DNA from 4 places in the Pseudarthrobacter oxydans genome. Region 3 is predicted to be linked to each of the others. Evidence: predicted binding sites of a transcription regulator. Region 3 holds the regulator's gene; each other region holds the start of a gene.
The links. Region 3 encodes HrcA, which represses chaperone genes, less so after heat shock. Its sites were predicted from a motif close to TTNGCACTCGNNNNNNNCGAGTGCNAA; they were not measured.
Positions count from the first base shown of each region.

Region 1: a site for HrcA is predicted at 4,964-4,990, ahead of groES (co-chaperone GroES). Genes of this name have one in related genera too.
Region 2: a site for HrcA is predicted at 4,911-4,937, ahead of SMD14_RS00730 (Hsp20/alpha crystallin family protein). Genes of this name have one in related genera too.
Region 4: a site for HrcA is predicted at 4,421-4,447, ahead of groL (chaperonin GroEL). Genes of this name have one in related genera too.

Region 1 is NZ_CP139438.1:3,105,506-3,112,835, reverse strand. Features, by position in the region: gene SMD14_RS14100 (glycoside hydrolase family 3 N-terminal domain-containing protein) at 22-1,455, shown strand; gene SMD14_RS14095 (shikimate 5-dehydrogenase) at 1,565-2,362, shown strand; gene SMD14_RS14090 (class I SAM-dependent methyltransferase) at 2,346-3,629, opposite strand; gene SMD14_RS14085 (hypothetical protein) at 3,684-4,061, shown strand; gene SMD14_RS14080 (DMT family transporter) at 3,989-4,921, opposite strand; gene groES (co-chaperone GroES) at 5,148-5,441, shown strand; gene groL (chaperonin GroEL) at 5,519-7,129, shown strand; gene SMD14_RS14065 (dihydrofolate reductase family protein) at 7,232-7,330, opposite strand, start outside.
Region 2 is NZ_CP139438.1:168,880-176,209, forward strand. Features, by position in the region: gene SMD14_RS00710 (hypothetical protein) at 1-345, opposite strand, end outside; gene SMD14_RS00715 (FAD-dependent monooxygenase) at 582-2,099, shown strand; gene SMD14_RS00720 (flavin reductase family protein) at 2,232-2,750, shown strand; gene SMD14_RS00725 (MBL fold metallo-hydrolase) at 2,789-4,174, opposite strand; gene SMD14_RS00730 (Hsp20/alpha crystallin family protein) at 4,328-4,795, opposite strand; gene SMD14_RS00735 (DUF4383 domain-containing protein) at 5,125-5,592, shown strand; gene SMD14_RS00740 (erythromycin esterase family protein) at 5,698-7,026, shown strand; gene SMD14_RS00745 (universal stress protein) at 7,098-7,330, shown strand, end outside.
Region 3 is NZ_CP139438.1:2,309,708-2,317,037, reverse strand. Features, by position in the region: gene hemW (radical SAM family heme chaperone HemW) at 1-981, shown strand, start outside; gene SMD14_RS10485 (DUF4870 domain-containing protein) at 1,047-1,469, opposite strand; gene SMD14_RS10480 (DUF3097 domain-containing protein) at 1,618-2,466, opposite strand; gene hrcA (heat-inducible transcriptional repressor HrcA) at 2,643-3,656, shown strand; gene dnaJ (molecular chaperone DnaJ) at 3,735-4,862, shown strand; gene SMD14_RS10465 (16S rRNA (uracil(1498)-N(3))-methyltransferase) at 4,865-5,659, shown strand; gene SMD14_RS10460 (GerMN domain-containing protein) at 5,688-6,635, opposite strand; gene SMD14_RS10455 (PhoH family protein) at 6,993-7,330, shown strand, end outside.
Region 4 is NZ_CP139438.1:861,164-868,493, forward strand. Features, by position in the region: gene SMD14_RS03985 (siderophore-interacting protein) at 1-708, opposite strand, end outside; gene SMD14_RS03990 (uracil-DNA glycosylase) at 723-1,493, opposite strand; gene SMD14_RS03995 (DUF3263 domain-containing protein) at 1,621-1,950, shown strand; gene SMD14_RS04000 (LytR C-terminal domain-containing protein) at 2,001-2,651, shown strand; gene SMD14_RS04005 (cold-shock protein) at 2,849-3,055, shown strand; gene SMD14_RS04010 (ABC transporter substrate-binding protein) at 3,052-4,335, shown strand; gene groL (chaperonin GroEL) at 4,624-6,252, shown strand; gene SMD14_RS04020 (extracellular solute-binding protein) at 6,343-7,330, opposite strand, start outside.

The DNA.
Region 1 (7,330 bases), 800 kb from region 3:
GCCGCCGCGGCGGTGGCGGCGATGACCACCGAGGAGAAAGCCGGGCAGGTCCTCCTTCCGTCCTTCAAGGGCAAGGAGGTGGAGGCCCACGCTGCCGCCATCGAGCGCCTGCACCTTGCCGGGTCCATCATCATGGGCGACAACGTTCCGCTCGACCCCCAGGGCAGGCTGGACGTGTCCGGCATGGCCGCCGTCAACCAGCGGCTGGCCCAGGCTGCAGCCGCCGGCGGCCGGCCCTGGCCCGGGATCATCGCGGTGGACCAGGAAGGCGGCCAGGTTGCCAGGCTGGGGCCACCCCTGACGGAATGGCCCACGCCCATGAGCTACGGGGCCGCCGGGAGCGTGCCACTGGCCAAGGAGGCCGGGCAAGGTCTGGCTGCGGAGCTGGTGCCGCTGGGGTTCAACGTGGACTTCGCTCCCGATACGGACGTCACCATCGGCCCGAAGGATCCCACCATCGGTGCCCGGTCCATGTCCTCGGACCCGGGCGCTGCCGCTTCGCTCGGCGTGGCATTCTCCCAGGGGATGCTCGCGGCGGGCGTCCTGCCTGCGGTCAAGCACTTCCCGGGACACGGTTCGGTGGCCGTTGATTCCCATGTCAGCCTCCCCGTGCAGCCCGCGGCCGTTGCGGACCTCGGCGGCCGCGACTGGAAACCGTTCGGGGCCGCCATCGCCGCCGGTTCGCCCATGGTGATGACAGGGCACATCGCCGTCCCGGCGCTGCAACCCGGCGTGCCGGCGTCGCTCTCCGGACCCACGTATGCCGCACTGCGGGGCCTGGGCTTCAACGGGGTGGCGGTGACGGACGCCCTGAACATGGGCGCCGTGGCCAAGCAGTACCCCGGCGGAACCGCCGCCGTGATGGCCCTTGCCGCCGGAGCTGACCTCCTGCTGATGCCGGCCGACGTGGGGCAGGCGCATGCGGCCATCGTCCAGGCCGTCGCCTCCGGCGCCCTGCCGGCTGAGCGCCTGGACGAGGCCGCCCGGCGGGTGGCAACGATGATGGCGTGGCACGGCAGGACCGCTGCGGCGAACGGTGCGCCGGCGGGAAGCGGGGGAGCCCTCTCAGCCCGGGTTTCCGCCTCCGCCGTCACCGTGCTCTCCGGACCGTGCAGCGGACCCCTGGTGCCCGGAGCGGTGCGGGTGGCCGGCGGCGGGCCGGGGGACAGGGCCCGGTTTGAGGCCGCTGCCGCCCGGGCCGGACTGTCCGTGGGCTCCGGGCCGCTGGTGAGCCTCATCGGCTACGGCGGGCGCGGGGTGGAAGGGGACATCGCCGTCGCGCTCGATGCGCCCTGGCCGCTGCAGGACTCGCCCGCTCCGGTGAAGATAGCCCTCTATGGCCGCACCGACGGTGCCTTCGACGCCCTGGCCGCCGTCCTGGCAGGGAAGGCGCCCGCCCCCGGGAAGCTGCCCGCCGCCGTCGGAAGCTTCCCGGCCGGCACCGGCTGCCCCTAACCCAACTAGGTAGCGCTAAGTGTCGTTTTGGGGGCTCAAAACGACACTTAGCGCTACCTAGTTGGGTGGGAGCGGGTTAAATGGTGGGGTGCCCATTCTGAATAAAGACATGACCCTCTGCATCTCGCTCTCGGCCCGGCCCAGCAACAACGGGACCCGGTTCCACAACCACCTGTATGAGCAGCTGGACCTCAACTGGATCTACAAGGCCTTCGCCCCCACCAACCTTGAACAGGCCATCGCCGGGGTCCGGGGGCTGGGCATCCGCGGTTGCGCCATCTCCATGCCGTACAAGGAGGACGTCATCGCCCTCGTCGACGAGATGGACCCCTCGGCCAAGGCCATTGATTCAGTGAACACCATCGTGAACACGGACGGGCACCTCAAGGCCTACAACACCGACTACACGGCAATCGAACAGCTTCTGGCCGCCAACAAGGTGCCTACGGGCTATTCCGTCCTGGTCCAGGGCGCGGGCGGGATGGCCAAGGCCACTGTCGCCGCGCTTCGGGACGCCGGCTTTACCGACGTCACGGTCATTGCACGGAACGAAACCACGGGCCGGGCGCTCGCAGAACAGTACGGGTTCCAGTGGCGCGCCGAACTCGACGGCGGGACCGCCGACCTGATCATCAACGTGACGCCGATTGGCATGGCGGGCGGATCCGAGGCAGGTGCCCTGGCCTTCCCGCAGGAAGCCATCGACGCCGCCAAAGTGGTGTTCGACGTGGTTGCGCTGCCCGCCGAGACGCCGCTGGTCAAGGCTGCGCGGGCGGCGGGGAAACCCGTGATTACCGGTGCGGAAGTGGCAACCATCCAGGCCCTGGAGCAGTTCGTGCTGTACACCGGCATCCGGCCCACTGCCGGGCAGGTGCGCGCGGCGGAAGAGTTCATGCGCGCGCAGTAGCCGTTTCTTCGCGGGCAGTGCCCGGCACCGGCTCCACCACGATGGCCACCCGGTCCTCCCCGATACGGGTCAGGACCAGGGTGGCTGTTTTGGTCCCGGCCTTCTTGCCGGAGTTCTTTCCGGCTGCGCTCTTCCCCCCTGGCAGGAGCTGCCTGCGGAGCTCCTCGGGAGTGACGGCGGTGCCGCGCTTTTTGATGTCCAGCACCCCGATGCCCTCTGCCTTCACCCAGGCCTTGAGCGCCTTGACGTTGTAGGGCATCACGTCCAGGACCTTGTAGGCGCGCGCGAACGGTGTATCCACCAGCTCCGGTGCGCACACATAGGCGATGTGCTCATCCACCAGGTGTCCGCAAAGCTGCAGCGCGACGTCGGCCACCAGGCCGGCCCGGATCACCGCGCCGTCCGGTTCGTAGAGGTAGCCCTCCACCGGCCCCACCGGAGCGGCAGGACCGGCGCCGAAGTCTTCTCCGCTGGTAAGCTCCGCCGCGCCCCGGGCGCCGAGCACCAGAGCGGCCCGGCGGACTCCGGGCCGGCGCACTGCGTTGAACCACAGCGCAACCTCGGTGACGTCGCCCGCCACCGAAACCCACTGTGCCTCACAGCCGGCCGGAACGGACTCGTGCGGCATGCCCGGGCCCATCTTGACCCCGACGGCCAGGCCGGACGCGGCCAGGCCCTCAACGAAGGACAAGGGCGGCGAAAAGGCTTCAGGGTCCCAGATCCGCTTGGTGCCCGACGTCGAAGTGACCCGGCGCGCGGGATCCAGCCAGACGCCGTCGACCCCGTCCAGCGGCACCGCCGTGGCGTCTGCGTGGACCACGGTGGCGTTGGGGAACGGAATGAGGTTCACCGTGGCGCAGGCCGCCGTCGTCTCGTCCATCTCCACAGCGGTGACGTTGATGTCCATGGAAGCCAGCGCCAGCGAATCCGCGGCCAGGCCGCAGCCCAGGTCCGCCACGTGGCGGACTCCGGCCTCGGCGAACCTCTGGGCATGGCGGGCGGCGACGTTCAGCCGGGTTGCCTGTTCCAGCCCTGCCTGGGTGAACAGCATGCTGCGGGCGAACTCACCGAACTTCGCCGCGGCCTTGGTGCGGAGCCGGGACTGGGTCAGGACGGCGGAAACCAGTTCGGGGGAGTGGCCGGCCTTGCGGAGGGCCGAGTTCAGCTCGAAGGACTTCTCTTCCTGGTAGGGGCCCAGGGACGCCAGGAGCTCCCAGCCTTCAGGGGTGAGCAGCGGTGCAATCTGGTCCTGGGGAGCGTGAGCCATGGGTTCCAGCCTAGTGGAGGAGCGGGCCGCCGCTATGCCGATAGTGTTGAAGCCATGAACCAGAGTGCAGGTCCGCAGCAGCCCCGTCAGCACCAACCCGGGGACGGCGGCCCGGCGAGGTTCGCCCGGCCGGCACTGATCGCAGGTTCCGTGGTGGCGGTGGTGTGCCTGGCGCTCCTGGTGATCATCTTCTTCCTGGACACCTTCAACGCCACCGTCTATTCGGTGGGCGGCAACGACATCAAGGACGACACCCAGGAGGCCCGCGACATCCGGGGGCTGTACGACGGAGCCCGGGCCGGCAGCGTCGTCTTCCTTGCCGCGTCGCTGTTGACCGCCCTGGTCTCTGCCTTCCTCCTCTACCGGGGGCGGAACTCCGCAGGCGGGGCCGACGGCGGAGAGGACGTCGACTTCGACGACCTGGGCCGCTGAGGTGGCCTGCCGCCCGCGCTGGTGAGCAGGACCCCGGAAATGACCAGGACGCCGCCCAGGACCTGCGGGACCGTGATGGGCTGGCCCAGGGCCACCGTGATGATCGCGGTGAAGACGGCAATGAGGTTCAGGTAGTTGCCCGCATTGGCAGCGGTGGTGCGCTTGAGTGCAAGGTTCCAGAGCAGGTAGGAACCCAAGGAGGGGAACAGGGCAATGTAGGCCAGCGACCAGCCCTCCGAGGCGGTGGCCGGCAGCCCTGCCCCGGTGGCCACCGCAAAGGGAACCAGGACAATCGCCGCCATGGCCACCTGCACCGCGGTGGACGTAATCGCCGGGACGGAGAGCCTGCGGGCGATGATCGTATAGAAGCCCCAGACGGTGATGGCGGCCACGATCAGCAATTCGCCGGCATCGATCGAGAAAGTCAGCAGCCGCTGCAGGTTGCCTCCGGTGAGGACCAGCAGGACGCCTGCCAGGCCCAGGGCAACGCCCACCCAGCTCAGGGGACCCGGCCTGTCCCGAAGCAGGATGGCGGCCAGGACCATGATCAGGGCCGGGTTCGCAGCCGTTACCAGGGAGGCGTTCAGGGCTGAGGTGTGCCCCAGCGCACTGTAGAGCAGCAGGGTATAGGCGCTCATCCCAAGGCAGCTCAGGAGCAGGAGCATCGGCCAGCGGCGCAGGACAGCGCGCCAGTCCGGCCGGTCCACCGCCTGTGCCAGGGCCAGCAGCGGCACGGCAGCCAGGGCCCAGCGCCAGAAGGTCAGCTGGAGCGGCTGCATGGTTTCCATGGCGGCCTGGCCTACAACGAAGTTACCCGCCCAGAAGAGGGTGGCAAGGGTCAGGTACAGGGCTGCTCGCACCGGTCAAATGTACATGGATTGGTGTCCGCCCATGACGAAACGCTGGCACTCGCCTTGACCGAGTGCTAAGCCTTACATAGAGTCATCATTAGCACTCTCCCTAGGAGGGTGCTAACACATGAAGAGCTGCCAGCCTGGCTGCTGCCGGCACCGCGACGACGGTTTGCCAGCCAGGGCGGAAAGCTTTCCAGTCCACGAATTTGCTGACGAAGAAGGAGAGGTCCGAGTGTCGGTCTCTATTAAGCCTCTTGAGGATCGTATTGTTGTCCGCCCGCTCGAAGCCGAGCAGACCACGGCTTCCGGCCTGGTCATCCCGGACTCCGCACAGGAGAAGCCGCAGGAAGGCGAAGTTGTTGCAGTAGGCCCCGGCCGCTTTGAGGACGGCAACCGCGTTCCTGTCGACGTAGCCGTTGGCGACGTCGTTATCTACTCCAAGTACGGCGGAACCGAAGTCAAGACCGGCGGCACCGAGTACCTCGTGCTGTCCGCCCGCGACGTCCTGGCGATCGTCGTAAAGTAACTCTCCGGATCCCCGTGCCGCTGGTCATGCATTCTGCTGGTCGGCTGCGCGGGGTTCTGTCTTGAAAGGACAAAACCATGGCAAAGCAGCTTGCGTTTAACGACGCTGCCCGCCGGTCTCTTGAAGCCGGCATCGATAAGCTCGCCAACACCGTCAAGGTGACGCTCGGCCCCCGCGGCCGCAACGTCGTCCTGGACAAGAAGTGGGGCGCTCCCACCATCACGAACGACGGCGTCACCATCGCCCGCGAAGTGGAACTGGACGACCCCTACGAGAACCTTGGCGCGCAGCTGGCCAAGGAAGTCGCAACCAAGACCAACGATGTTGCCGGTGACGGCACCACCACGGCAACCGTCCTGGCGCAGGCCCTGGTCAAGGAAGGCCTGCGCAACGTGGCTGCAGGCGCAGCTCCCGGCCAGATCAAGCGGGGCATCGAGGTTGCCGTTGAGGCCGTCGCCGCCCGCCTGCTGGAGAACGCCCGCCCCGTTGAAGGCACCCAGGTGGCCAACGTTGCAGCCATCTCCGCCCAGAGCGACGAGATCGGCGAGCTCCTCGCCGAGGCATTCGGCAAGGTGGGCAAGGATGGTGTGATCACCATCGAGGAGTCCTCCACCACGCAGACCGAACTGGTCCTGACCGAGGGCATGCAGTTCGACAAGGGCTACCTGTCCCCGTACTTCGTCACGGACGCGGAACGCCAGGAAGCAGTCCTCGAGGACGCCCTCATCCTGATCAACCAGGGCAAGATCTCCAGCATCCAGGAATTCCTGCCGCTGCTGGAAAAGGCGCTGCAGGCTTCCAAGCCGCTGTTCATCATTGCCGAAGACGTTGAGGGCGAGGCACTGTCCACGCTGATCGTCAACCGCATCCGCGGCACCCTGAACGTCGTCGCCGTCAAGGCTCCCGGCTTCGGTGACCGCCGCAAGGCCATGCTGCAGGACATCGCCACCCTCACCGGTGCGCAGGTTGTGTCCCCGGAACTGGGCCTCAGCCTGGACACCGTCGGCCTTGAGGTGCTGGGCACCGCCCGCCGCATCACCGTCACCAAGGACAACACCACCATCGTTGACGGCGCAGGCTCGGCCGAAGACGTGGCAGCGCGCGTGGCCCAGCTCCGCGCCGAGCTGACCCGCACCGATTCCGACTGGGACCGTGAAAAGCTCCAGGAACGCCTGGCCAAGCTGGCCGGCGGCATCGGTGTCATCAAGGTTGGCGCAGCCACCGAGGTTGAGCTCAAGGAGAAGAAGCACCGCATCGAGGATGCTGTTTCCTCCACCCGAGCTGCCCTGGAAGAGGGCATCGTGGCCGGCGGTGGCTCGGCCCTGATCCACGCCTTGAAGGCACTGGATGAGGACCCGGCCGTCAAGGCACTCGAAGGCGACGCCGCCGCTGCCGTGGGCATTGTCCGCCGCGCGCTGGTCCAGCCGCTGCGCTGGATTGCCCAGAACGCCGGTTTCGACGGCTACGTCATCACCGCCAAGGTTGCCGAGCTCGAAACCAACAACGGCTTCAACGCCAAGTCGGGCGAGTACGAGGACCTGATCGCTGCCGGTGTCATCGACCCCGTCAAGGTCACCCGCGCGGCCCTCCGCAACGCGGCTTCCATCGCTGCCCTGGTTCTCACCACCGAGACCCTGGTTGTCGAGAAGCCTGCCGAGGAAGACGAGCACGCGGGACACAGCCACTAGCAAGTAGCTGCGCACGGGCAACCGTGTAACGCAAAAAACCGGTCCAGCCTCCGCTGGGCCGGTTTTTTGTTGCCCCGGGGCCGTCCGTTCAGGGCATCCGCTCTACGCTCCCGGCATGTCCTGCGTTTCCACGTCGCCGGTGCGCTCGTAGGCCAGCGACACCGCCCCCTTCGGGAAACTGCGTGCCGGCTCCGCGAGGCG
Region 2 (7,330 bases), 2.1 Mb from region 3:
CTTGGCGGCTTCGATGTCCGTTTCCGGGATGCTTTCGCGGGTGTTGTTTCCAGCGCTGAGATGGATGTCCAGCTGGTACTCCCCGGGCTGGGAGGCTCCGGCATGGTGGCCTGGATCCCGCTCATCGCGCCTGCTGACCATCACCTGCGCCAAGGCATGGAGGACGGACGGGTCCTTGGCGGTGCTGCCATGCTGCTGTTGTTCCATCCGCAGCGCTGAAACCACGTTCTCCACGGTGTCCCCATCGCTGACCACGTACGACGCTCCGGCGACGTCCGCCTCCGAGCCCCCAACGCTTTCCAAGTACTGCATAAATTGCTCGGAGCTGGACTGTCTGGAGTTCATGCACCCTCCCTGAGGGCTATTCGCGGCAAATGCCGACCCGCCCAACACTAGACCCATATGGGTCCTCTGAACGGGTGCTCCCGGGACCGATTTGGACGCAACGGGCGGCCGGCCCGCGCGGAGGCCTGTGCACACCTTCCATTTCCACTGTATCCCCGTAGGTGGGGCTTGCGGCAAGGCCCGGGCGCGGCCGGATAATCGCAGGGCCGGAAACCGGGAGAACTGGAGCAAGCGGAATGACAGGGCATGCGGTAGTGATTGTGGGCGGCGGCCCGACGGGGCTGATGCTGGCAGGGGAGTTGGCGCTGGCGGAGGTTGATGTGGCCGTTGTGGAGCGGCGCCCCAACCAGGACCTCGCCGGAGCGCGGGCGGGCGGGCTTCATGCGCGGACCCTTGAAGTCCTGGACCAGCGAGGCATCGCGGGGAGGTTCCTCGCCGAGGGCCAGGTGGCCCAGGTGGCGGGCTTCGCCGGCACCCGCCTGGACATCAGCGACTTTCCCACCCGCCATCCCTACGGGCTGGGCCTGTGGCAGAACCACATCGAACGCATCCTGGCCGGCTGGGTGGCGGAGCTGGCCGTAACGTTCTACCGCGGATGCGAGGTGACCGGCCTGGCGCAGGATGGCACCGGCGTCGGCCTCCACCTCAAGGACGGCAGGACGCTGCGGGGGGACTACGTGGTGGGGTGCGACGGCGGCAGGAGCCTCGTCCGTAAGGCTGCGGGCATCGGGTTCCCCGGCTGGGAACCCACCACCAGTGCGCTGATTGCCGAGGTGGAGATGACAGGCCAGCCGGAGTTCGGCGTGCACCGGAACGCTTTTGGCATCCACTCCTTTGGCCGGCGGGAGTACAAGATCGTGGACGGCAAGGTGGTTTACGCGGACAGCGGGCCGGTGGGGGTGATGGTGACCGAGGAACACGTGGGTCCCGCTACGGAACCCACGCTGGCTGATCTCAGCGCGGCCCTGATTGCCGCCTGCGGCACGGACTACGGGGCCCACAGCCCCACCTGGATTTCCCGGTTCACGGACATGACGCGCCAGGCCGCTGCCTACCGTTCGGGGCGGATCCTCCTCGCGGGCGACGCGGCGCACGTGCATGCCCCGGACGGCGGGCAGGGCCTGAACATCGGGGTGCAGGACGCGGTGAACCTGGGCTGGAAGCTGGGGCAGGTGGTCCATGGAACAGCCCCGGACGGGCTCCTGGATACCTACCATGCCGAGCGCCACCCGGTGGCTGCCCGCGTGCTGCGCAACACCATGGCGCAGAGTGCACTGCGCCGCCCGGACCCGCGGATCGAGGCGGCAGGGGAAGTTGTTGCCGAGCTCCTGGGCATGGAGGAACCGCGCCGGCGTTTCGCGGCAATGCAGTCCGGCCTGGACGTTCACTACGACGTCGGCAAGGGACACCCGCTGCTCGGGCGGCGGATGCCCGACGTCGAGCTCGCCGCCCGGGAAGGACCCCGCACGGTCTATTCGCTGCTGCATGACGCCCGGCCCGTGCTCCTGAACTTCGGGGTGCCGGGCGCCTTCGACAATCTTCCGCGGCCGCCACGGGTGAAGCTGGTGGATGCCGAGTACGGCGGGGCATGGGAGCTGCCCGCGCTCGGGGACGTTCCGGCGCCTGCCGCAGTCCTCGTCCGGCCGGACGGGCATGTGGCCTGGGTGGGTGGCGGAAGCGACGCCGGCCTCAGGGAGGCGCTGGCCAGATGGTTCGGACCCGCCATGCCGCCGGCTTCGGTGCCAAGCCTTTGACCCCCCTTTTCGTTACGTCATGCTTCGGGCCGTGACCCCGTATTGCCCAGGGAGTCAGTGCGTTTCACCCCCGATTGAACAGCACGCTTACGGGTGGTTGGTTTGAACCACCGGCCTCGAAAGGAAAGAACAATGACGGAACACTTTGACCTCACGCCGCAGCGCCTGCGCCACGTCCTGGGCCATTTCGCCTCCGGACTGACCGTCATCACCGCCGCCACGGACAACGGCCCCGTTGGCTTCACCTGCCAGTCGTTTTCGTCGCTCTCCCTGGACCCCGCCCTGGTCACCTTCAGCCCTGCACGAAGCTCCAGCACCTGGCCGCGGCTGCGCGACGCGGGCCGGTTCACCGTGAACATCCTGCCCGCGGAACACCAGCACCTGGCAGCCCGGTTTGCCCGCTCCGGCACCGACAAATACGCCGGCGTCAACTACTCTGCGTCACCCCTGGGCAATCCCGTACTGGACCAGGCGCTCGCCTGGGTGGACTGCGAACTGCATGAGGAGTACGACGGCGGCGACCACACCATTGTGGTGGGTGCTGTCCGCGCACTGGGGGCGCGGGAGGGCGCCGAGCCGCTCCTCTTCTTCAAGGGCGGCTACTTTGAAGGAGTGGAACCCCGTGCCAATCGGCAGGAGAAGGTGGCATGACGGGGCCAGGTCCCGGCAGCCCCTTGACCGCGTTTTCTTCAGCGCGGGTTTTCGAGTGAGATGGCTTCCAGGTGCTCGGGAATGCGGGCTTTCCATCCCAGTTGGCGTTTGATGCGGGCCCGGAGGGCGTCGGAGGCGTCCGGCTCTCCATGCGTGACGTAGGTCATCGACGGGGCCTGAGGGGCGGTCCTCATCCATTGGATCAGTTCGCTGGAGTCGGCGTGGGCGGATAGTCCTTCCATCTGGATGACTTCTGCTTCGATCCTGACGTCCTGTCCGTAGATCCGGAGGCATTTTTCGCCTGCGGCGAGTGATGCGCCCCGTGTTCCACCGGCCTGGTATCCGCTGAGGATAATGGCGTTGCGCCGGTCCGGCCCGTAGGCCGTGAGGTGGTGCAGGATCCTGCCGCCGGTGAGCATGCCGCTGGCGGAGATGATGATCATGGGTCCGCCGCGCAGGTTGAGCAGTTTTGACTCGTCGGGGCTGCGGACGGGGGTGGCCACTTTGTACATGGCTTCGAATTCGTCCTGCTTGAGCCTGTGTTCTTCGCGATGGCGCTGATACATGCCGGATGCGTCGATTGCCATTGGGCTGTTGAGGTAGACGGGGATGGAGGGGATCGCATGTTTGGCGAGAAGCCGCGACAGGTGCAGCAGGACCGTTTCGGCCCGGCCGACGGCGAACGCGGCGATCATGATGACGCCGTTTCGCTTGGCCACCCGGGTGATGATGTCGCCGAGTTCAGTTTCCGGGTTGCCCTGCGGGTGTGTCCGGTTGCCGTAGGTGGATTCGGTGACCAGTACATTGACGCGCCCCGGCGCTCTCGGCGCGTACATCAGGGGGTCATCGGCCCGCCCCAGGTCTCCAGTGAAGTGGATAGTCCGGCCGGCAAGTTGGAGGTGCACCTGGGCCGCGCCGAGGATGTGGCCGGCAGGAAGGAACGTTGCTTCAATGCCCCCGGGCAGGGGGAACGGAGAGTCGAAGTCCCGGGTTTTGAAACTGTCGAGCGATCGGACGGCGTCCTGGGCTGTGTAGAGGGGCACGGGAGGGTGATGGGTTGATGATGCCCTGTGGTCTGCGTAGCGGGCTTCCTCTTCCTGGAGGTATCCGCTGTCGGGAAGCAGCAGCTTGCACAGTTCGGCCGTGCCCGGTGTGGCATAGACGGGGCCGTGGAATCCGTCGCGCACCAGTGCAGGGATGTATCCGCTGTGATCCAGATGGGCATGGGTGAGGACAACGGCATCGATGTTCGCGGGACTGACCTGGAAAGGTACGCGGTTACGGTCGCGAAGGTGTTTATAGCCCTGGAACAGGCCGCACTCTACAAGGACCCGGTGGCCTTGCGACCGGATCAGGTATCTGGAACCTGTCACTGTGTCGGCTGCGCCGAGAAACCGCAGCGTCGGGGGATGCTGTTCTCTCATAGCAGCTCCTTCGGACACCTCACTCAGCTCAGAGGCTTCCTGGTGTCAGCCGTGGGAATCCTGGGAAGCGGCTGGCCGACGACCCCGCAAAGCTCGGCGGTGATTTTGCGGGGCACAACGGTGGTGCCGGTGTGGTTGTGGGGCGCTGCCAGGTTACCCGCGGGTGATGGGGAGCTTCTTCGGCTCCGCGGGCAGGCCCTGCTCGGGCAGCGGGGCACGGACTTCCAGGACCCCGTTGACGTAGGTGGCCTTGATGTCTTCTTCCTTAACCCCTTCAGGGAGCGGGATGTTCCGGCTGAAGGACCCGTAGCGGAACTCCGACCGGTAGCGTCCTTTGTCCTTGTGCTCTTCTTTTTCCTGGCGCTCGGCGCGAATCCGCAGGAACCCGTCGTCCATGGTCACTTCGACGTCTTTGTCCGGATCGACGCCGGGCATCTCAGCACGCACCACAAGCGTTTTACCGTCGACGAACTCTTCGACCCGGATGGGGGCGGGGCCTGTTGCCGAGTCGAACATGCGCTCTACGGAGTCCAGCAGCTCGGCCGGGGATCGCAATACGGTGTTGAAGGGGGAGGTCCACCGGGTCGATGCAAAAGGGGACCATTTGAGCAGATCAGACATGACGGGTTCTCCAGATTCCATGCAGGCAAAGGGCCGCGTGAGGGGCCGGTGTCAATCCAGTTAACACCTGCGGATGTGGTCCAGATAGGGACAAAAGACCCTCCTCCCGGGAGCCTTCGCACACGGTCTGCGTTCATGCCCGGAGCCCGGAAAATAGCGGTTTTCGCCCTTCATCCCTAACCTTCACTGACCTAAGGACTTAAGCCTCTGAAAGCCAGGCAACCGTAGCTTGAAGCTGGAAGCATAACCAGCGTGGCGCTGCACCACTCCCCGCTGGCGGCCGCACTCGAGCACCAAAGATTCCACCCCTTCAAACAAGGAAGAAAGCCATGTCGGCATCATCAGCACATCCGGGAATCGGCGCACGCCACCACCGCACGCCCCTCGAAATCACAGCCCTGGGCGCTGGAGCAGTTTTCGCTCTGGTGGGCGTCCTCGGTTTCATCCCCGGGGTCACCACGAACTATGCGGAAATGACTTTTGCCGGCACTGGGTCCGGCGCGATGCTCCTCGGCATTTTCCAGGTGTCCATCCTGCACAACATTGTTCACCTGCTCTTCGGAGCCGCCGGCCTGCTCATGGGCAGGTCCGCACTCCAGTCGAAGTACTACCTCATCGGTGCGGGCGCCCTCTATCTGGTGATCTGGCTCTACGGGCTGCTGATTGACCAGGCGTCGTCTGCCAACTTCATCCCAGTGAACACGGCAGATAACTGGCTCCACGTCGTTCTGGGAGTCGTCATGCTCGCCGTGGGGATCTTGCTTGGCCGCGGTACCGGCCAAGCGAAAGCGCGCTGATCCGCCCGGCTGCTGATCCGCCCGTCTGTCCTGCGGATCCCGATGCACCCGGGAAGCAGCCGGCTTGCCAGGGAAACAGTCCAATGACGTGCGAGGGATGATGTTGTGAACCGCGGGACCGGGGACCGGCACCATCCCCACGGGCTGGAACTGGACGAGATCCGGGCCCTGGCCCGGCCGCTGCTAACGGCGTCCCGACACCTGGACGGCCTGGTGGATTTATGTGCCCGGGCACGCTTCGTCTGCCTGGGCGAGGCTTCACACGGCACGCAGGAGTATTACCAGTGGCGGGCAGCCCTCAGCCGTCGTCTCATCGAGGAACACCAATTCAGCTGGATTGGGGTGGAGGGCGACTGGCCGGACTGTTGGCGCATCAACCGCTGGGTCCGCGGCCAAACCGACCAGAACCTCGATGCCCGGCAACTATTGGCCGGCTTCGAGCGGTGGCCCACCTGGATGTGGGCCAACCAGGAAGTGGCAGAGTTCCTCACCTGGCTGCGCGAATGGAATCTGGCCCGACCGGAAGAACAGCGCACCGGCTTCTACGGACTGGATGTCTATTCCCTCTGGGATTCCCTGAGGGAAATCTTCGGCTGGCTCAACGCCAACGCACCCGAGGCCATGCCGGCAGCAATGAAGGCCTGGCAGTGCTTTGTACCGTTCCGGGAAAACCCCCAGCGGTATGCCTCGGACACCCGCCTGGTACCACGATCCTGCGAGGCGGACGTGGTGATGCTTCTGGCCGAGGTGCACCGGCAGACCTTCGGCCGGGTGGAGGACGATGCTGTAGCTTTTGACGCAGTGCAGAACGCCGTCGTGGCGGCAAACGCCGAACGCTACTACCGGACCATGATCCGCGGTGACCGGCAATCCTGGAACATCCGGGACCACCACATGAGCGACACCATAGACCGGCTGGCACGCCACCACGGCCCCGGCTCCAAGGGACTGGTCTGGGCGCACAACACGCATATAGGCGACGCCAGGGCAACGGACATGGCGCTGGACGGCATGGTCAACATCGGCCAACTCATGCGCCTGCGCCATCACGGATCAGTAGTCCTTGTCGGCTTCGCGTCCTATGGGGGATCCGTCACTGCCGCGCCGGCCTGGGGTCTCCCGGAAGAGGTCATGAACGTCCCGGCAGCCGTACCCGGAAGCCACGAAGACCTCCTCCACGCGGCCCTCGAAAGCCCGTCCACTCTCGTGTTCGGACCGGACCGGGCGGGCCACTGGCTCTCCTCCTGGCGCGGCCACCGCGCCATCGGGGTTGTCTACAACCCCGACCGCGAGAAAGGCAACTACGTCCCCACGACCATGGGCCACCGCTACGACGCATTGCTGTGGTTCCCGCAAACAACAGCGCTGCGGCCGCTCCACCATGAACACCTGCCCAGCGAACCTGAGCTCGAAACCGAACCGACAGGCTTCTAAGCGATGCCTCGAGACAGAAGCGCAACCCTGATTGCGGTAGGGCCCGGCGAGGCGATCGAAAGGAAAGACAAGTGACCAGCACCGGTTCGTTCTTGATTATTGTTGGTTTTGACGGTTCCGGGCATTCCCGGGCAGCACTGGACTGGGCCATGGATGAGGCCCGCCAGCGCCACGGCCAGCTCCGCCTCGTCACAGCCTGGAACAAGGCTCCGTTGGCGTGGTATCCGGCTGTCCTGGAAACGGCGGCAGGCGAAATTGCCGCCGAAGAGTCTCCAGAGCAAGCCGCGCGGACGCTTCAGGGTGA
Region 3 (7,330 bases):
GGGCTTCCTGCGCGCCCGCTCAGCACGGTGTTTTTCGGCGGCGGCACACCCACCCTGCTTCCCGCCGAGGACCTCGCCCTGATCCTGCGCCGCGCCATCGGACAGTGGGGAATCGAGGCCGGCGCCGAAGTCACCACGGAGGCGAACCCGGACTCCGTCACGCCTGAATCCCTTGCCATCCTGAAGGAAGCCGGCTTCACCCGCGTCTCCTTCGGGATGCAGTCTGCTGTGCCGCATGTCCTCAAAGTGCTTGACCGGACCCACACGCCCAGCCGAGTCCCGCAGGTTGTGCAATGGGCCCGGGACGCGGGACTGGCTGTGAGCCTGGACCTCATCTACGGCACGCCGGGGGAGTCCCTGGACGACTGGCGCTACTCCCTGGAGACGGCACTGTCCTACCAGCCGGACCACATCAGCGCCTATGCGCTGATCATCGAAGAGGGAACCAAGCTCGCTGCCCAGATCCGCCGGGGCGAGGTTCCAGGAATCGACGACGACGACCACGCCGACAAGTACGAACTCGCCGACGACCTCATCACCAAAGCCGGCCTGGGCTGGTACGAGGTCAGCAACTGGGCCCGCACGCCGGAGCAGGCCTGCCGCCACAACCTCGCCTACTGGCGGGGCGACGACTGGTGGGGGATCGGCCCCGGCGCCCATTCGCATGTGGGCGGCGTGCGGTGGTGGAACGTCAAACACCCCACGGCCTACGCCGGACGCCTCGCACAGGGAGTGTCACCGGCGGCCGGCAGGGAAACCCTGGACCAGGAGACCCGGAACGTCGAACGTGTGATGCTCGAGGCCCGTCTCCAGTCCGGTCTCGAAGTATCGTCGCTGGGCCAAGAAGGACGCCATGAGGTTGCGGGGCTGATCGCGGACGGCCTCGTGGATCCTGCTGCCGCGTTCAGGGGCAGGCTGGTCCTGACCCTCAAGGGCAGGCTGCTGGCAGACGCGGTGGTCCGCCGGGTCCTGCCGGACTGAACGGCACAAAGCAACGCGGGCCCGCGCCCGCCAGGGAACCCCGCCGGCGTGGACCCGTGCAGCCGCTACTTGATCCAGCGCAGGTTGTACTGGTAACGGTGCGGCTGGCCACGGTTGACATGGATGCCGGCCGCCACCGAGAAGCAGGTGAGCGCAATCCAGATGAGGGTGGCGATGACGGCAAAGATGTTGCCGATCACGGGGACGAAGACCACCAGGATGTTCGCCAGCAGGGCAGCAATGGTGGGCGGCAGGCTGAAATTCAGGGCTTCCTTGGATTCCTGTGCCGTGAAGGGCCCGCGGTCCCGGAAGATCAGGTAGATCAGCAGCGACGGAACGCAGCCCAGGATGCCCCCGAAGTGCGCCATGGTGGCCCATTGCCGGTCTTCGCTGGCTGTCAGGGGCAGCGCATTCGCGGGAACGCCGTGGTACTCCGAACGGCCCTGGCCGCCCGGGCTGTCCCTGTGATCACGTGCGTTTTCTGCCACAGTCTGTTCCTTCTGAAGTGCAATGGTGCCGGCTAAGAAAGCTTATTGGGTGCGGCGGCCTGCAATGTTGCAGGATCCGCAGTACCAAGAATACTTGGTACCGGCCCCATACCTGCCCGGGATGCGCGGGCCGGGGCAGAACCGTCCTTCAGGGCACGGTGAGGAAGTCGATGACTTCTTCGACCCTCCCCAGCAGCGAGGCTTCCAGGTCGGCGTACGTTCGGACGGCGCCGAGCAGTTTCTGCCAGCCAAGCCCGATGTCCTCCTTTGTGGCATGGGGCCAGCCGAACGCTGCGAGGATGCCGGTCTTCCAATCCTGCCCGCGCGGCACTACCGGCCACTGCTCAATGCCCAGGACCGCGGGCCGGATGGCCTGCCACACGTCCACGTAAGGGTGACCCACAATCAGGACGTTCCCTGCAGCTCCCGGCGAGGCCATGACGGCGTCCGCAATGCGGGATTCCTTGGAATCCGGCACCAGGTGGTCCACCAGGACGCCGAGGCGCCTGCCCGGTCCGGGCCTGAACGCTGCGACGGCCCCCGCCAGGTCATCAATGCCGTGCAGTGGTTCGACGACGATGCCCTCCACGCGCAGGTCGTCTCCCCAGACCTTTTCCACCAGTTCGGCGTCGTGCTTTCCCTCCACCCAGATCCGGCTGGCCTTGGCCACCTGTGCCCGCTGGCCGGCGACGCGGACGGACCCGGAGGCGGTCCGGCCGGCGACGGCGCCGGCGGCCTGCCGCGGGGCCGGGGGCAGGAGCTTGATGGCCCGGCCTTCGAGGAGGAATCCGAAACCAAGCCGGAAGGACCGGGATTTACCGCGCCGGTCCTCCAGGGCAACCACGTGCATGCCGCCGGACTTTTCCACCCGGGTCACGGCGCCCACCCAGCCGGACTGGACGTCCTCAAGGACCATTCCCCGTTCAACGGGAACCTCGGGCAGTTCAGTCTTTGCGGGAGCGGACAAGTCGCGTGGGCCCCAGTTCTGGTACTGCATGGTTTCACTCCGCCTAGCGTTCGGTCACAGGTCCGGATTTCGCCCGGAGCGGTACCAATGCTAGCAACGGCGGGAGTCATAATAGACTGTTAGCACTGAGGCATGTCGAGTGCTAACCCTTGAGGTGGCACAGCGCGGGCGGCGCGGCCGCCCCGAACCCTGGATGGAGGTGGAGTGTGAGCGAGCCACGCAAACTTGAAGTGCTGCGTGCAATCGTGGAGGACTACGTCCACTCCCGGGAACCCGTCGGGTCCAAGGCCCTGGTGGAGCGGCACCATCTCGGTGTGTCCAGCGCAACGATCAGGAACGATATGGCCGCCCTGGAGGAAGAGGGCCTGATCACCGCTCCGCACACCAGCGCCGGACGTATCCCCACTGACAAGGGTTACCGGCTGTTCGTGGACCAGATCTCGGCGGTCAAACCGCTGTCCCAGGCCGAGCGCAGGGCCATCCAGTCGCTGCTGGAAGGATCTGACGACCTCGACGACGTCCTTGACCGCACGGTCCGCCTGCTGTCGCAGCTGACCAACCAGGTTGCCGTGGTCCAGTATCCGCACCTGAGCCGGGCACTGGTCCGCCATATCGAGTTCGTCCTCCTCGCGCCGCGCAAGGTGCTGGTGGTGCTGATCGCCAACAGCGGCAAAGTGGAACAGCGCGTTATCGACGTCGGCCAGGACCTGGGGGACGACGCCCTCGCCACCCTGCGGGCACGGTTCCTTGGCTCCCTTGCCGGCACTCCGCTGAACCAGCTCGCCCAGTCCCTGCCGGCAGTGGTGGCCACAGCCGGCCCGGGGCAAAGGCAGGCCGCCCATGCCCTCGCCGTCGGCCTCGAAGGCCTGGCCCAGAGCAGCAGGGAAGACCGCATGGTCATGGCGGGCACCGCCAACCTTGCGCGTTCCAACGTGGACTTTCCGCTCAGCATCGGACCGGTCCTGGAAGCACTCGAGGAACAGGTGGTCATGCTCCGCCTGCTGAGCGAAATGGCGCAGGACCACCGCGGGGTGGCTGTCAGCATCGGCCGCGAGAATCCCTACGACGGCCTTGCCGAGGCGTCCGTCGTTGCCACGGGGTACGGTCCGGACCACATTGCGAAAATTGGTGTCCTGGGACCAACCCGGATGGACTATCCCACCACCATGGCCGCAGTCAGGGCCGTTGCCCGCTACCTTTCGCGGATCCTGGGACCCTGACGTTTTCCCGTTCCCGGGCATGCAGATCATTTCCCGCAGTCCAACTGCAGGCAGTACAACAAGGAAGAGATACGAACTTTGAGCAGCCACTACGACGTCCTTGGAGTCTCACCGGAGGCCACGGGAGAAGAGATCAAGAAGGCCTACCGCAAGCTGGCGCGCACGCTCCACCCGGACGTCAACCCGGGTGAGGACGCGTCGGACCGCTTCAAGGCCGTGACCCACGCCTACGAGGTTCTTTCGGACCCGCAGAAGCGCCGCGTCTACGACACCACCGGCAACGAGAACGGCACGGACAACGGCTTCGGCGGAGGCAGCTACGCCGGCCAGGGATTCGCGTTCCAGGACATCTTCGACACCTTCTTCGGGGCCGGCGGAACAACGGGCCCGGCTTCCCGCGTCAGGCGCGGCCAGGACGCACTCATCAGTGTCCGCATCGAACTCCGCGACGCTGTCTTCGGCGTCAACAAGAAGCTGGAAGTGGACACGGCCGTCACGTGCCCCACCTGCGAAGGTTCGTGCTGCCGGCCGGGAACCCATCCGGAACGCTGCGACATCTGCGGCGGCAGCGGCCAGGTCCAGCGTGCCGTGCGCTCCATCCTGGGACAGGTCATGACCGCCGCCCCGTGCGGTACCTGCGAGGGCTTCGGCACCGTCATCAAGGACCCCTGCAATGAGTGCAGCGGCCAGGGACGCATCCGCAGCCGCCGTTCGCTGACCATCAAGGTTCCCGCCGGCGTAGCCACCGGAACCCGCATCCAGCTTTCCGGCCAGGGCGAAGCAGGTCCCGCCGGCGGTCCCGCCGGCGACCTCTACGTCGAGATCCGCGTGAACAACGACGCCACCTATGTCCGGGACAACGACGACCTCCACGCAACCCTGCACCTTCCCATGACCGCTGCAGCCCTGGGCACCGAGGTGAGCCTGGAAACGTTCGACGGACCGCAGGAGATCGACGTCAAGCCGGGCACCCAGTCCGGCGAGATCATCACCCTTCGCGGACTTGGCGTGACCCACCTTCGCGGGTACGGGCGCGGCGACCTGAAAGTGCACCTCCAGGTCGAGACTCCCGCCAAGCTGGACGCCGCGCAGGAGGACCTCCTGCGTCAGCTTGCCAAGATGCGCGGTGAACAGATCACCGAGGGCAAGCTTGCGGCCAGCGGGGGCATGTTCGCCAAGCTCCGGGACCGGCTCGGTAACCTGTAGCGGTGAGCAACCCGGTCTTTTTCACTCCTCCCGGTTCCCTTGACCAGCTGGTGGCGGGGGAAGTCTTTGTCCTGGAGGGGCCCGAGGCGCGGCACGCCGTCACGGTGAAGCGGCTTGCCCCGGGCGAGCCCGTTGACATCGTGGACGGCGCCGGGACGCGCATGAGCGGAAAGGTGCTTGCGGCGTCCCCCTCCGGGCTGGATGTTGAATGCTCCTCCCTGGCCGTTGAGCCGCAGCCGGGGACAAGGCTGGTGCTGGTACAGGCGCTGGCAAAGGGCGACCGCGACGAACTTGCCATTGAGACGGCAACCGAACTCGGGATCGACGCCGTCATACCCTGGCAGTCCGAACGGTCCATCGTCCGCTGGAAAGGCGACCGGGCCGCGAAGGCCCACGCCAAATGGCAGTCCGTGGTCACGGCAGCCGCCAAGCAGGCGCGCCGCGCCTGGGTTCCCGAGGTGCGGCCCGTCGTCGACACCGCCGCGCTGGCCGGCCTCGTGGAGGCCGCAGGGCTTGCCGTCATCCTGCACGAGGACGCGGTTAGGCCCTTGCGGACAGTGCTGGAAGCATGGCAGCGCGGCGGAACCCCAACGGAACCCCGCGAAATCTTCCTGATCGTTGGGCCGGAAGGCGGCATCAGTCCCCGGGAAGTAACCCGGCTCTGCGGCAAGGGTGCTGTCACGGCCCTGCTGGGGCACCATGTGCTGCGCTCATCCACCGCCGGCCCCGCCGCCGTCGTGCTTGCCAGCGACGTCCTGGGCCGCTGGGCGGCGCATGCTGCCGAGCCTGCCGGTTGAGCAGGCCGCCGAAGCTGCAGCGTGCGGGCTAGCGGACTTTGAAAGCCCGCGAGTCCTCGTTCTGGTCCGGCTGCCCGTCGGCGCCGGCCTGGGCCACGCGCAACTCGTAGTCGCCGGAAGGCAGCGTGAGGGCAAGCGTGAAGATCCCTCCCTGTCCGGGCTGGGCGGAGGCCGTTGTTTCTCCGGTGAGGAACGGTACCTTGTTGCCGTCCTGCTCCGCCCGCTGGATCTGCCAGCGCAGCTTGCTGCCGGCCAGGGTGCTGCGGCCGGTGATCTTCACGCTTCCGTCGGCAATTTCCACATTTTCCTGCGGATCGATGATCCAGACGGGCGCCACCATGCCCGCGCCCCTCGTCATGAGGTCACCCAGCTGGATATGGTCGAAAGCAACGTAGTCCGTGTGCCCGTCCACAAGGATCCGCACCCGGATCTGCTGCCCGGAGTCAATGAGCCCGGAGCTGGCCGCAGCGGCCGTGGCCGTATAAACAAGCTGCTGGACGGCACGGGCCGCCATGTCAGCGTCGAGGTTGCTGTTGAACGCGTCCTCGGACACGTCCACCGTAATAACGTCCTTGCCGGAAATCGAGGTGGCGAGCTTGCTGGGATTCTGCCACGGGGTGAAGAAGTCCGGATCAAGCGGCTTATCCTTCATCATCGCCCGCAGGGCACGCGTCACGGGGTTTTCCTGCTCCGGCACGTCCCGGAACTCCCGGTAGAGGAACACGCTGCTGCCGGTGCGGCCAATCCAGTACACCGGCGCCTTGTTGGAGGACTGCGTGGTTTCAAGGGGGGCGCTGGTGGATGGTGCGGTGCCGGTGGCGGCAGGCCCGGAGTTCAGGAGGCCGGTAGGTGCAGGATTGGGCTCGGCCAGGCACCCCGCCAGGAGCGGGCCCACTGCCAGAACCACTGCGAGGACCGCAGGGCGCGCACGGCCCCAGCGTCGTCCTGCCCTCAGGGGCGCAGCTGATGCCGGCACGTTTGGTTGCCTGTCCTTTCGCAACTGGGCCGCTTCCGGGCGGCGGTAGTCCAGCAATGAAGCTGGATTTCCAGCATGGCACAGGGCGCTGGACCGTACGGCCCTGCCATGGTCCCCGGGGCCAACTGCAACGGGAACGATATGAGGCCGATATGAAGTTGATACCTAATGACGCAGCCTCCGCGCCTGAAGGCCGCCTTGCCCTGGTCCGTGGCTGGTTGCCTCATCCGGTGTTGACGCCGTACTGGCGTAAGATGGAGGGACCGCTTGGGCAAGGCGCGCCGGATGCGGTGGCCGGCCCTGCGGTGGACATTATTTTCGTACTTTGAGGGGATCACGGGCCTGCGGGCCGTCACCATGACTGAATCAGCGAATGGAAAGCGCCGGCTCAACACAGGCGAAGGCGCTGCGGGGGAGTTTCCCCATTCCCTGCCCGGCAGCCGTACCGAGGTTGTACTTTTCGACAACTCCGACCAGATGGTCCAGTCCTTGGGCAGCCACGATGAGGCTTTGCGCTTCATTGAGGAACAGTTCCCGCACGTCAATTTCCACGTCCGCGGAAATGAACTTTCCATCACTGGTCCTGCCAGCGACGTGCCCCGCATCATGCGGCTCCTCCACGAGGTCCGCGGCCTGGTGGCCCGCGGCACGGTTATCAGTCCCGCTGTCCTTCAGCAGCTCGTGGCCCTCCTGCG
Region 4 (7,330 bases), 1.4 Mb from region 3:
CTTCATATAGCCGCGCTCGCCGTGGGCAAAAACGTCCACCCGGCCAGCGGGCCAGTCCGCCCCTGCCACCGCCTGCACCAGCAGGCCGCTTTCGCCCGCAGGGACGCCTCGACGGAACAGCCAGTGGAGCTTCACTCCTGCGGGGGCGGCAATCTGCTGCATGTCGGCGTCGGAATCGACCTCAAGGAAGGCGAGGCCGGCGGCTTCAGCCGGCAACGACTCTATGCACGCCGCAATGGCGGGCAACGCCGCCTCGTCCCCGGCGAACAGGTACCAGTCAGCGTCCGGGGCAGGATTGTACGCCCCTCCCGGACCGGTGAAGGTCAGAATGTCGCCCGGCCGGGCCTTCGCCGCCCACGGTCCTGCCAGCCCTTCGTCGCCGTGGACCACAAAATCGATGGCGAGCTCCCTGGCCAGGGGATCCACCCAGCGGAGCGTGTACGTGCGCGTGAAAGGCCATTGTTCCCGCGGCATGCTCTCGCGGATGCTCCACAGATCCAGCGGGGAGGGGTAGGCGACGCCCGGTTGCGGGAAGACAATTTTTACGTACCGGTCAACGAAGCCGTTGTTGACGAAGTCCGCAAAACCGTCCCCGCCGGCAACAATCCGCACCATGTGGGGCGAGAGCTGTTCCCGGCGCAGAACTGCGAGGTTGACCTGCGGGCGGCTCTTCTTGGTGGCGCTGGTGGCGGCGGGAACAATGCTCATAAGGCAAGCCTAAGCTAGGCTACCGGCGGAAGCTCCCAGGTTACGCCCGGGGCACCCTGCTCCCGCAGCAGCTCGTTGACGCGGCTGAACGGCCGCGAACCGAAGAAGCCGCGGGACGCGGACAGGGGGCTGGGATGCGCGCTGGACACGGCCGGAACCCCCGGCAACAGCGGACGCACGCTCTCCGCGTCCTTTCCCCACAGCACGGCAACCAGCGGCAGGCGTGACCCGTCCGGAGCCCGCCGCCCGGCCACGGCCTGGACGGCCGCCGTCGTAATCTCCTCCCAACCTTTCCTGCGGTGCGACCCTGCGGCTCCGGCCCTTACAGTCATCACGCGGTTCAGCAGCAGCACACCCTGCCCGGTCCAGGCGGAAAGGTCGCCGTGGACCCTCGCGGGAATTCCCAGATCCGCCTCCAGCTCCCGGTAGATGTTCGCCAGGCTCCGCGGGATGGGCCGGACGTGCGGATCAACGGAGAAGGCCAGGCCGACGGCATGCCCCGGCGTGGGGTACGGATCCTGCCCCACCATCAGGACTTTCACCTCCGCGAGGGGCTGGCGGAAAGCCCGCAGGACGTTCGACGGCGCCGGCAGCACCGTGTGCCCGGCCGCCTCTTCGTCGGCAAGGAAAGCGAGCACGCCGCGGAGTCCGCTTTCCACGCCCGCCAAGGCGTCTGCCCAGTCAGGCGCCATCAGCTCCTTCAGCGGCAGCTGCGCCAGTTCGGCGAAACCCTGCCCGCGCGCCGGATCCTGCGCCAGTTCGAAAAGGGCATCTGATTCAAACACCGTCCCATTCTCGCAGGGCGGCCGCCGGCCCCGGTCCGGCAGGCCGCCCGGCACAAATGACAACAGTGTTATTCGTCCGTAGCATGGGGGTCAGACATTTTACGTAACCAGCAAGGGAGAGTGCGCCGTGGCGGAACCAGCTCGGGAGCACCTGCCGGAGCAGGAACAGCGGAACGCCCTCCTGCCGGATTTCACGCTGCGGGATTCCCCCCTGAGCGAGCGTGACCAGCAGATGCTCGCCCTTGAACGGCAGTGGTGGAAGTACGCCGGTGCCAAGGAACAGGCCATCAGGGAACTCTTCGATCTCTCCGCGACACACTACTACCAGCTCCTCAACGCCCTGATCGATACCGAGGATGCGCTCGCGCATGACCCCATGCTGGTCAAGAGATTGCGTAGACTACGTACGTCGCGTCACCGTGCACGCACTGCACGGCGCCTGGGGTCCGACGCATAAGACGCTCACGCTGGTTCCTCAGCAGCAACACACAAGGATGTCTCTTTCCCATGACCAAATACGCCCGCGATGAATTCGACAAGGTCCCGGAGACCGCGTCGCGACAAGGTGTCCATCGCACAGCCTCTGCTCCGTCACGGGTCCGGCTGTGGCCCGTCCTGGCGGTGGGATGCGTTGCCCTGGCCATCGGGCTGGTTTCCTTCCTGATCCTGCCCAAGCTGGGGTTTGCCGGTCCGGCAAGCCAGGCCTCGTCGAGCCTCGAAGCAACACCGCTGGCCGGAACGGGGTCGACGCCCTCCGCCGCGCCGGACGCGTCCGTCACTCCCCCCGCTGAGCCCTCCGCCGCGCCTGAAACCGCCGGATCCGAAACGGTCCCCGCTGCCGGGACAGGGTCCAGTAGCCGCCCCACGGCGCAGGCTGCGTCCGTAGACAAAACCCAGCCTGTGGCGGTCTACAACGCCGCCGGGACCGCCGGGCTGGCAAGCCGAGTAGGCGGAACCGTGCAGGCGGACGGCTGGCCCCTGGGACAGGTAGGGAACTGGGCGGGAGCGCCGCAGCAGGGCTCCATCATTTTCTACTCCGGCCCAGCCCAACGGGCCAACGCGGAAGCCCTCGCGGAACTCCTGGGCGTCCCCACCGTGGTGAGCAGCACCGACTTCCAGGTTCCCCTGGTGGTTGTGCTGGGCCCGGGGTACCGGTAAGCCGGGTTCTTCCATCAGCCGCGCTGCCTTGGGCCACACCCGGTCCGGGGCCCGGCGTTACGCCTGAATAACGTTTGCCGACGGCACCGCCGGGGGCCTGCGGCACCGACCCGCATTGGCTAGAGTAAATCCCGGGCTACGGCCCGGCGCCGGGGCACCCCCGCAGCATCCCGGACCTTACGGAAAGAGTGGTCACCATGGCACGAGGAACCGTCAAGTGGTTCAACGCGGAAAAGGGCTACGGCTTCATCACCGTTGACGGCTCCAGCGACGACGTCTTTGTCCACTGGTCTGCTATCGAAGGCGAAGGTTACCGGGCACTGGACGAGGGACAGCGCGTGGAACTTGAAGTCGGCGAAGGCGAGAAGGGCCCACAGGCGGAAAGCGTCCGGCCGGCCGAGTGAAGCATCTGATTGTCCCCGCCGGGACCCTCCGTCCTGCGTTTGCCGCGGCCCTCTGCTGCACGCTGGCCCTGACCGCCTGTTCCGGGGTAACCGGAAACGCACGCCTGGAAACAACGGAAGCCTCCGGTGACGGGACGCTGCGGGTAGGCCTCATCCTGGACAATGCGGGGGAGGGCAGCTTCCTGAACGCGCCCCAGGCGGCCGCCGCCAAGCTCGCAGTCAAAGAGATCAACGCTGCCGGTGGGCACAAAGGCCGGCCCGTGGAGCTGCTGCCCTTTGAAGCCGGCCAGGATGCAGCGTCGCAGGCCCAGGCTTTGGTCCAGGCCAAGGCGGACGTGGTGATCGGCCCCACCGACTCCAGCCACGCCAAGGCCGTCGTGGACATCCTCTCCCGGGCCAGGACGCCGCTGATCTCGCCGGCCAACACCGCGGCCGGGCTCAGCACCATCCCCAGCGGCGGATACTACTTCCGGACGGCGGCCGCCGACGTCGCGCAGGGACCCGTGCTGGCCAAGCTCGCCAAGGACGCGGGCGCCGCCACCATCTCCCTGATGTTCCAGGAAGGCGCCTACGGCAGCGACGTCTCCGCCGCCGTCGCCGATTCCGCAGAACAGGCCGGACTGGAAGTGGTTGCCACAGCCGGGTTCAAGCCGGGTGAAGCGGGAAGCGCCGCTGCCGCCGCCCGCGGGGCGGAACCCGACGCCGTCATCCTGGTGGCCCGCGACGGCGCGCAGGGCGCCCTGGCTGAACTCAACAACGCCGCCCTGGCCGGCTCGAAGATCATCCTCAGCGACGGCGCGTTCGGCCGGTATGCGTCCAAGCTGGGTACCAAAGCCCTGGAGGGTGCCCGCGCCGTTGTTCCCGGCGAGCTGCCATCCGCCGCCTTCCAGGAAAGGCTCCTGGGCATCGATCCCGGCCTGAAGGACGTGTCCTTCGCCGCGGAAACGTACGACGCCGTGACCCTCGCAGCCCTCGCGGCAGCCAAAGCAGAGGACGACTCGGGCCGCTCAATTGCAGCGAACCTCATCGCCGTGTCAGGCGGGACTGCCGCCGGCAAGGATGGCGGGACTGCAACGGTGCCCGGCACGCCCTGCCCCAGCTACAAGGAGTGCCTGGCGGCGAAGGCCTCCGGTACCGGCATTAATTACGACGGCGAATCCGGCCCGGTTGCCTTCGACGCCAACGGTGACATCACCTCGGCGACGTTTACGGTGTTCACCTACGGGGCAGACAACAATCCAACGCCCACCGGCCGTGAAACTGCAGGCCGCGCCGGCTGATCGCCCTCGGCGTAGAGATGCCTGCCAGGGCGCTTTCCGCGCGTCATTCGCTTGCACTCTCCCGTGGGGAGTGCTAATTATTGAGTTAGCACTCTGACGTACCGACTGCTAAAGCAAAGCTGGTTCCGGCCGGCGGCGCGCGGCACCGGGCGAGGAGCGAAGAAACACCTCACTGGAGTGAGGCCCGCACCCGGGGGCATACAGAGGCCGCCGGCAAAGGGTCGTCCGTCGCGGGCACTGCAGCGAAGGTTCATTCTTAACGACTGTCCCGAAAGGACTACTGCCGTTATGGCCAAGATCATTGCATTTGATGAAGAGGCACGCCGCGGCCTTGAGCGGGGCCTGAACATCCTCGCCGACGCCGTTAAGGTCACCCTCGGCCCGCGTGGACGCAACGTCGTCCTCGAAAAGAAGTGGGGCGCCCCCACGATCACCAACGATGGTGTTTCCATCGCCAAGGAGATCGAGCTGGACGATCCCTACGAGAAGATCGGCGCCGAGCTGGTCAAGGAAGTTGCCAAGAAGACTGACGACGTCGCCGGCGACGGAACCACCACCGCCACCGTTCTGGCCCAGGCCCTGGTCAAGGAAGGCCTGCGCAACGTTGCCGCCGGTGCCGACCCGCTGTCCCTCAAGCGCGGCATCGAAAAGGCTGTCGAAGCCGTCACCCGCGAGCTCCTGGCTTCCGCCAAGGAAATCGAAACCAAGGAAGAGATTGCCGCTACGGCATCCATCTCCGCAGGGGACGAGGAAATCGGTGCGCTGATCGCCGAAGCCCTGGACAAGGTGGGCAAGGAAGGCGTCATCACGGTCGAGGAATCCAACACCTTCGGCCTGGAACTCGAGCTCACCGAAGGCATGCGCTTCGACAAGGGCTACATCTCCGCCTACTTCGTCACCGACGCGGAGCGCCAGGAAACGGTCCTCGAAGACCCGTACATCCTGATCGTCAACTCCAAGATCTCCAACGTCAAGGAACTGGTTGCTGTCCTCGAAAAGGTCATGCAGTCCAACAAGCCGCTGCTGATCATCGCCGAGGACATCGAGGGCGAGGCCCTGGCCACCCTGATCGTCAACAAGATCCGCGGCACCTTCAAGTCCGTTGCCGTCAAGGCTCCGGGCTTCGGTGACCGCCGCAAGGCACAGCTCGCCGACATTGCCGTCCTCACCGGCGGCCAGGTCATCTCCGAGGAAGTCGGACTCAAGCTGGAAAACGCCGGCCTGGAACTCCTGGGCAAGGCACGCAAGGTTGTGGTCACCAAGGACGAGACCACCATCGTTGAAGGTGCCGGCGACGCCGACCAGATCGCCGGCCGCGTGTCCCAGATCCGCGCCGAGATCGAGAACTCCGATTCGGACTACGACCGCGAGAAGCTGCAGGAACGCCTGGCCAAGCTGGCCGGCGGCGTTGCAGTGATCAAGGCCGGTGCCGCAACCGAGGTTGAGCTCAAGGAGCGCAAGCACCGCATCGAAGACGCAGTGCGCAACGCCAAGGCCGCTGTTGAAGAAGGCATCGTTGCCGGTGGCGGCGTGGCCCTCATCCAGGCCGGTGCCAAGGCATTCGCCAACCTGCAGCTGTCCGGCGACGAGGCCACCGGTGCCAACATTGTCCGCGTTGCCATCGATGCTCCGCTGAAGCAGATCGCCTTCAACGCCGGCCTGGAGCCGGGCGTTGTGGTTGACAAGGTTCGCGGCCTGCCCGCAGGACACGGCCTGAACGCCGCAACCGGTGAGTACGTCGACCTGCTGGCTGCCGGCGTGAACGACCCCGTCAAGGTAACCCGCTCTGCCCTGCAGAACGCGGCTTCCATTGCCGGCCTGTTCCTCACTACCGAAGCTGTTGTTGCCGACAAGCCGGAGAAGAACCCGGCCCCCATGGGCGGCGGCGACGACATGGGCGGCATGGGCGGCTTCTAAGCCCTCCTGCCGGGCTTTGTCCCGCTGGAAACGAATGCGGCCCCCTCTCTTGAGGGGGCCGCATTTGTGTTCCTGGAGAGTGCCTGGCTTTTACTTCCGGGCGCTGGACAGCATTCCCTCGACTTCCCTCTTGAAGGCCTCTGCCGCTGCCTGGGGAGTCAGGCGGTCGTAGAGAACCTCATCGGTGTACCGCTTGATGACGTTCTGTACGCTGCCCGCGCCCACCGGAGGAACGGGCGGCGCGTCCTTCATATCCGGAGCAATGTCCTTCAGGAAGCCCACCACGGTGGTGTCTGCCGGTTTCAGGGACGGTGTGATGCCCTTTACGATCTCCGTGTTGGTGGGCACGCCGCGGTCCGTCATCAGGATTGCGCCGGCTTCCGGGCTGTTCGCCAGGTAGTTGATGAAGGTTGAGGCGGCTTCGGTGTGCTTTGACCGTGAGGAAGCGGACCAGAACATGGTGGGCTTGTAGTACATGCCGTTCTCAGCGGCAACACCGTCGAGGCTAGGCGCACGGAGCATCTTGATGCTGCTGCCGGTAGTGGACCCGAGCGATCCGAGCTGGTTGGTCCACCACCATGCCATCCCCACCCTGTTGGTGCCGAAGAGGCTTTCTTCCAGGCCCGCGCCGGAGTCCTCGGTAGCCACCGTGGCCGGCGGGCTTGCCTTGGAGTCGCGCTGTTCCTTGAGCCGCTCCCAGAAGGAAGCGGCCGTTGCAGTGTCGAAATCGAGCTTGCCGTCCTCGGAGTAGAGATTCTCCCCATGCTGGCGAAGCCAGATGATCAGGTCTGCCTCGTTGCTGCCATATGCTGCGCCGTAGTTCTTGCCGTCTCCGGCGGCGCTGATCTTCGTTGCAGTCTCAATGAAGTCGTCCCACGTCCATGAGGTGTCATCCGGAAGCGGAACGTTTGCTGCCTCGAAAACCTTCGTGTTGGCCATGATGACGTAGGCGTTCCGGCCGGTGCTCAGGCCGTATTGGGCGCCGTCGTACTGGCCCGAGGCCAGGGCTTCCTTGTCGAGTTTGGAGGTATCAATGCCGCTTTGCTTGGACAGATCCAGGAGCGCCCCGCGGCCGCCG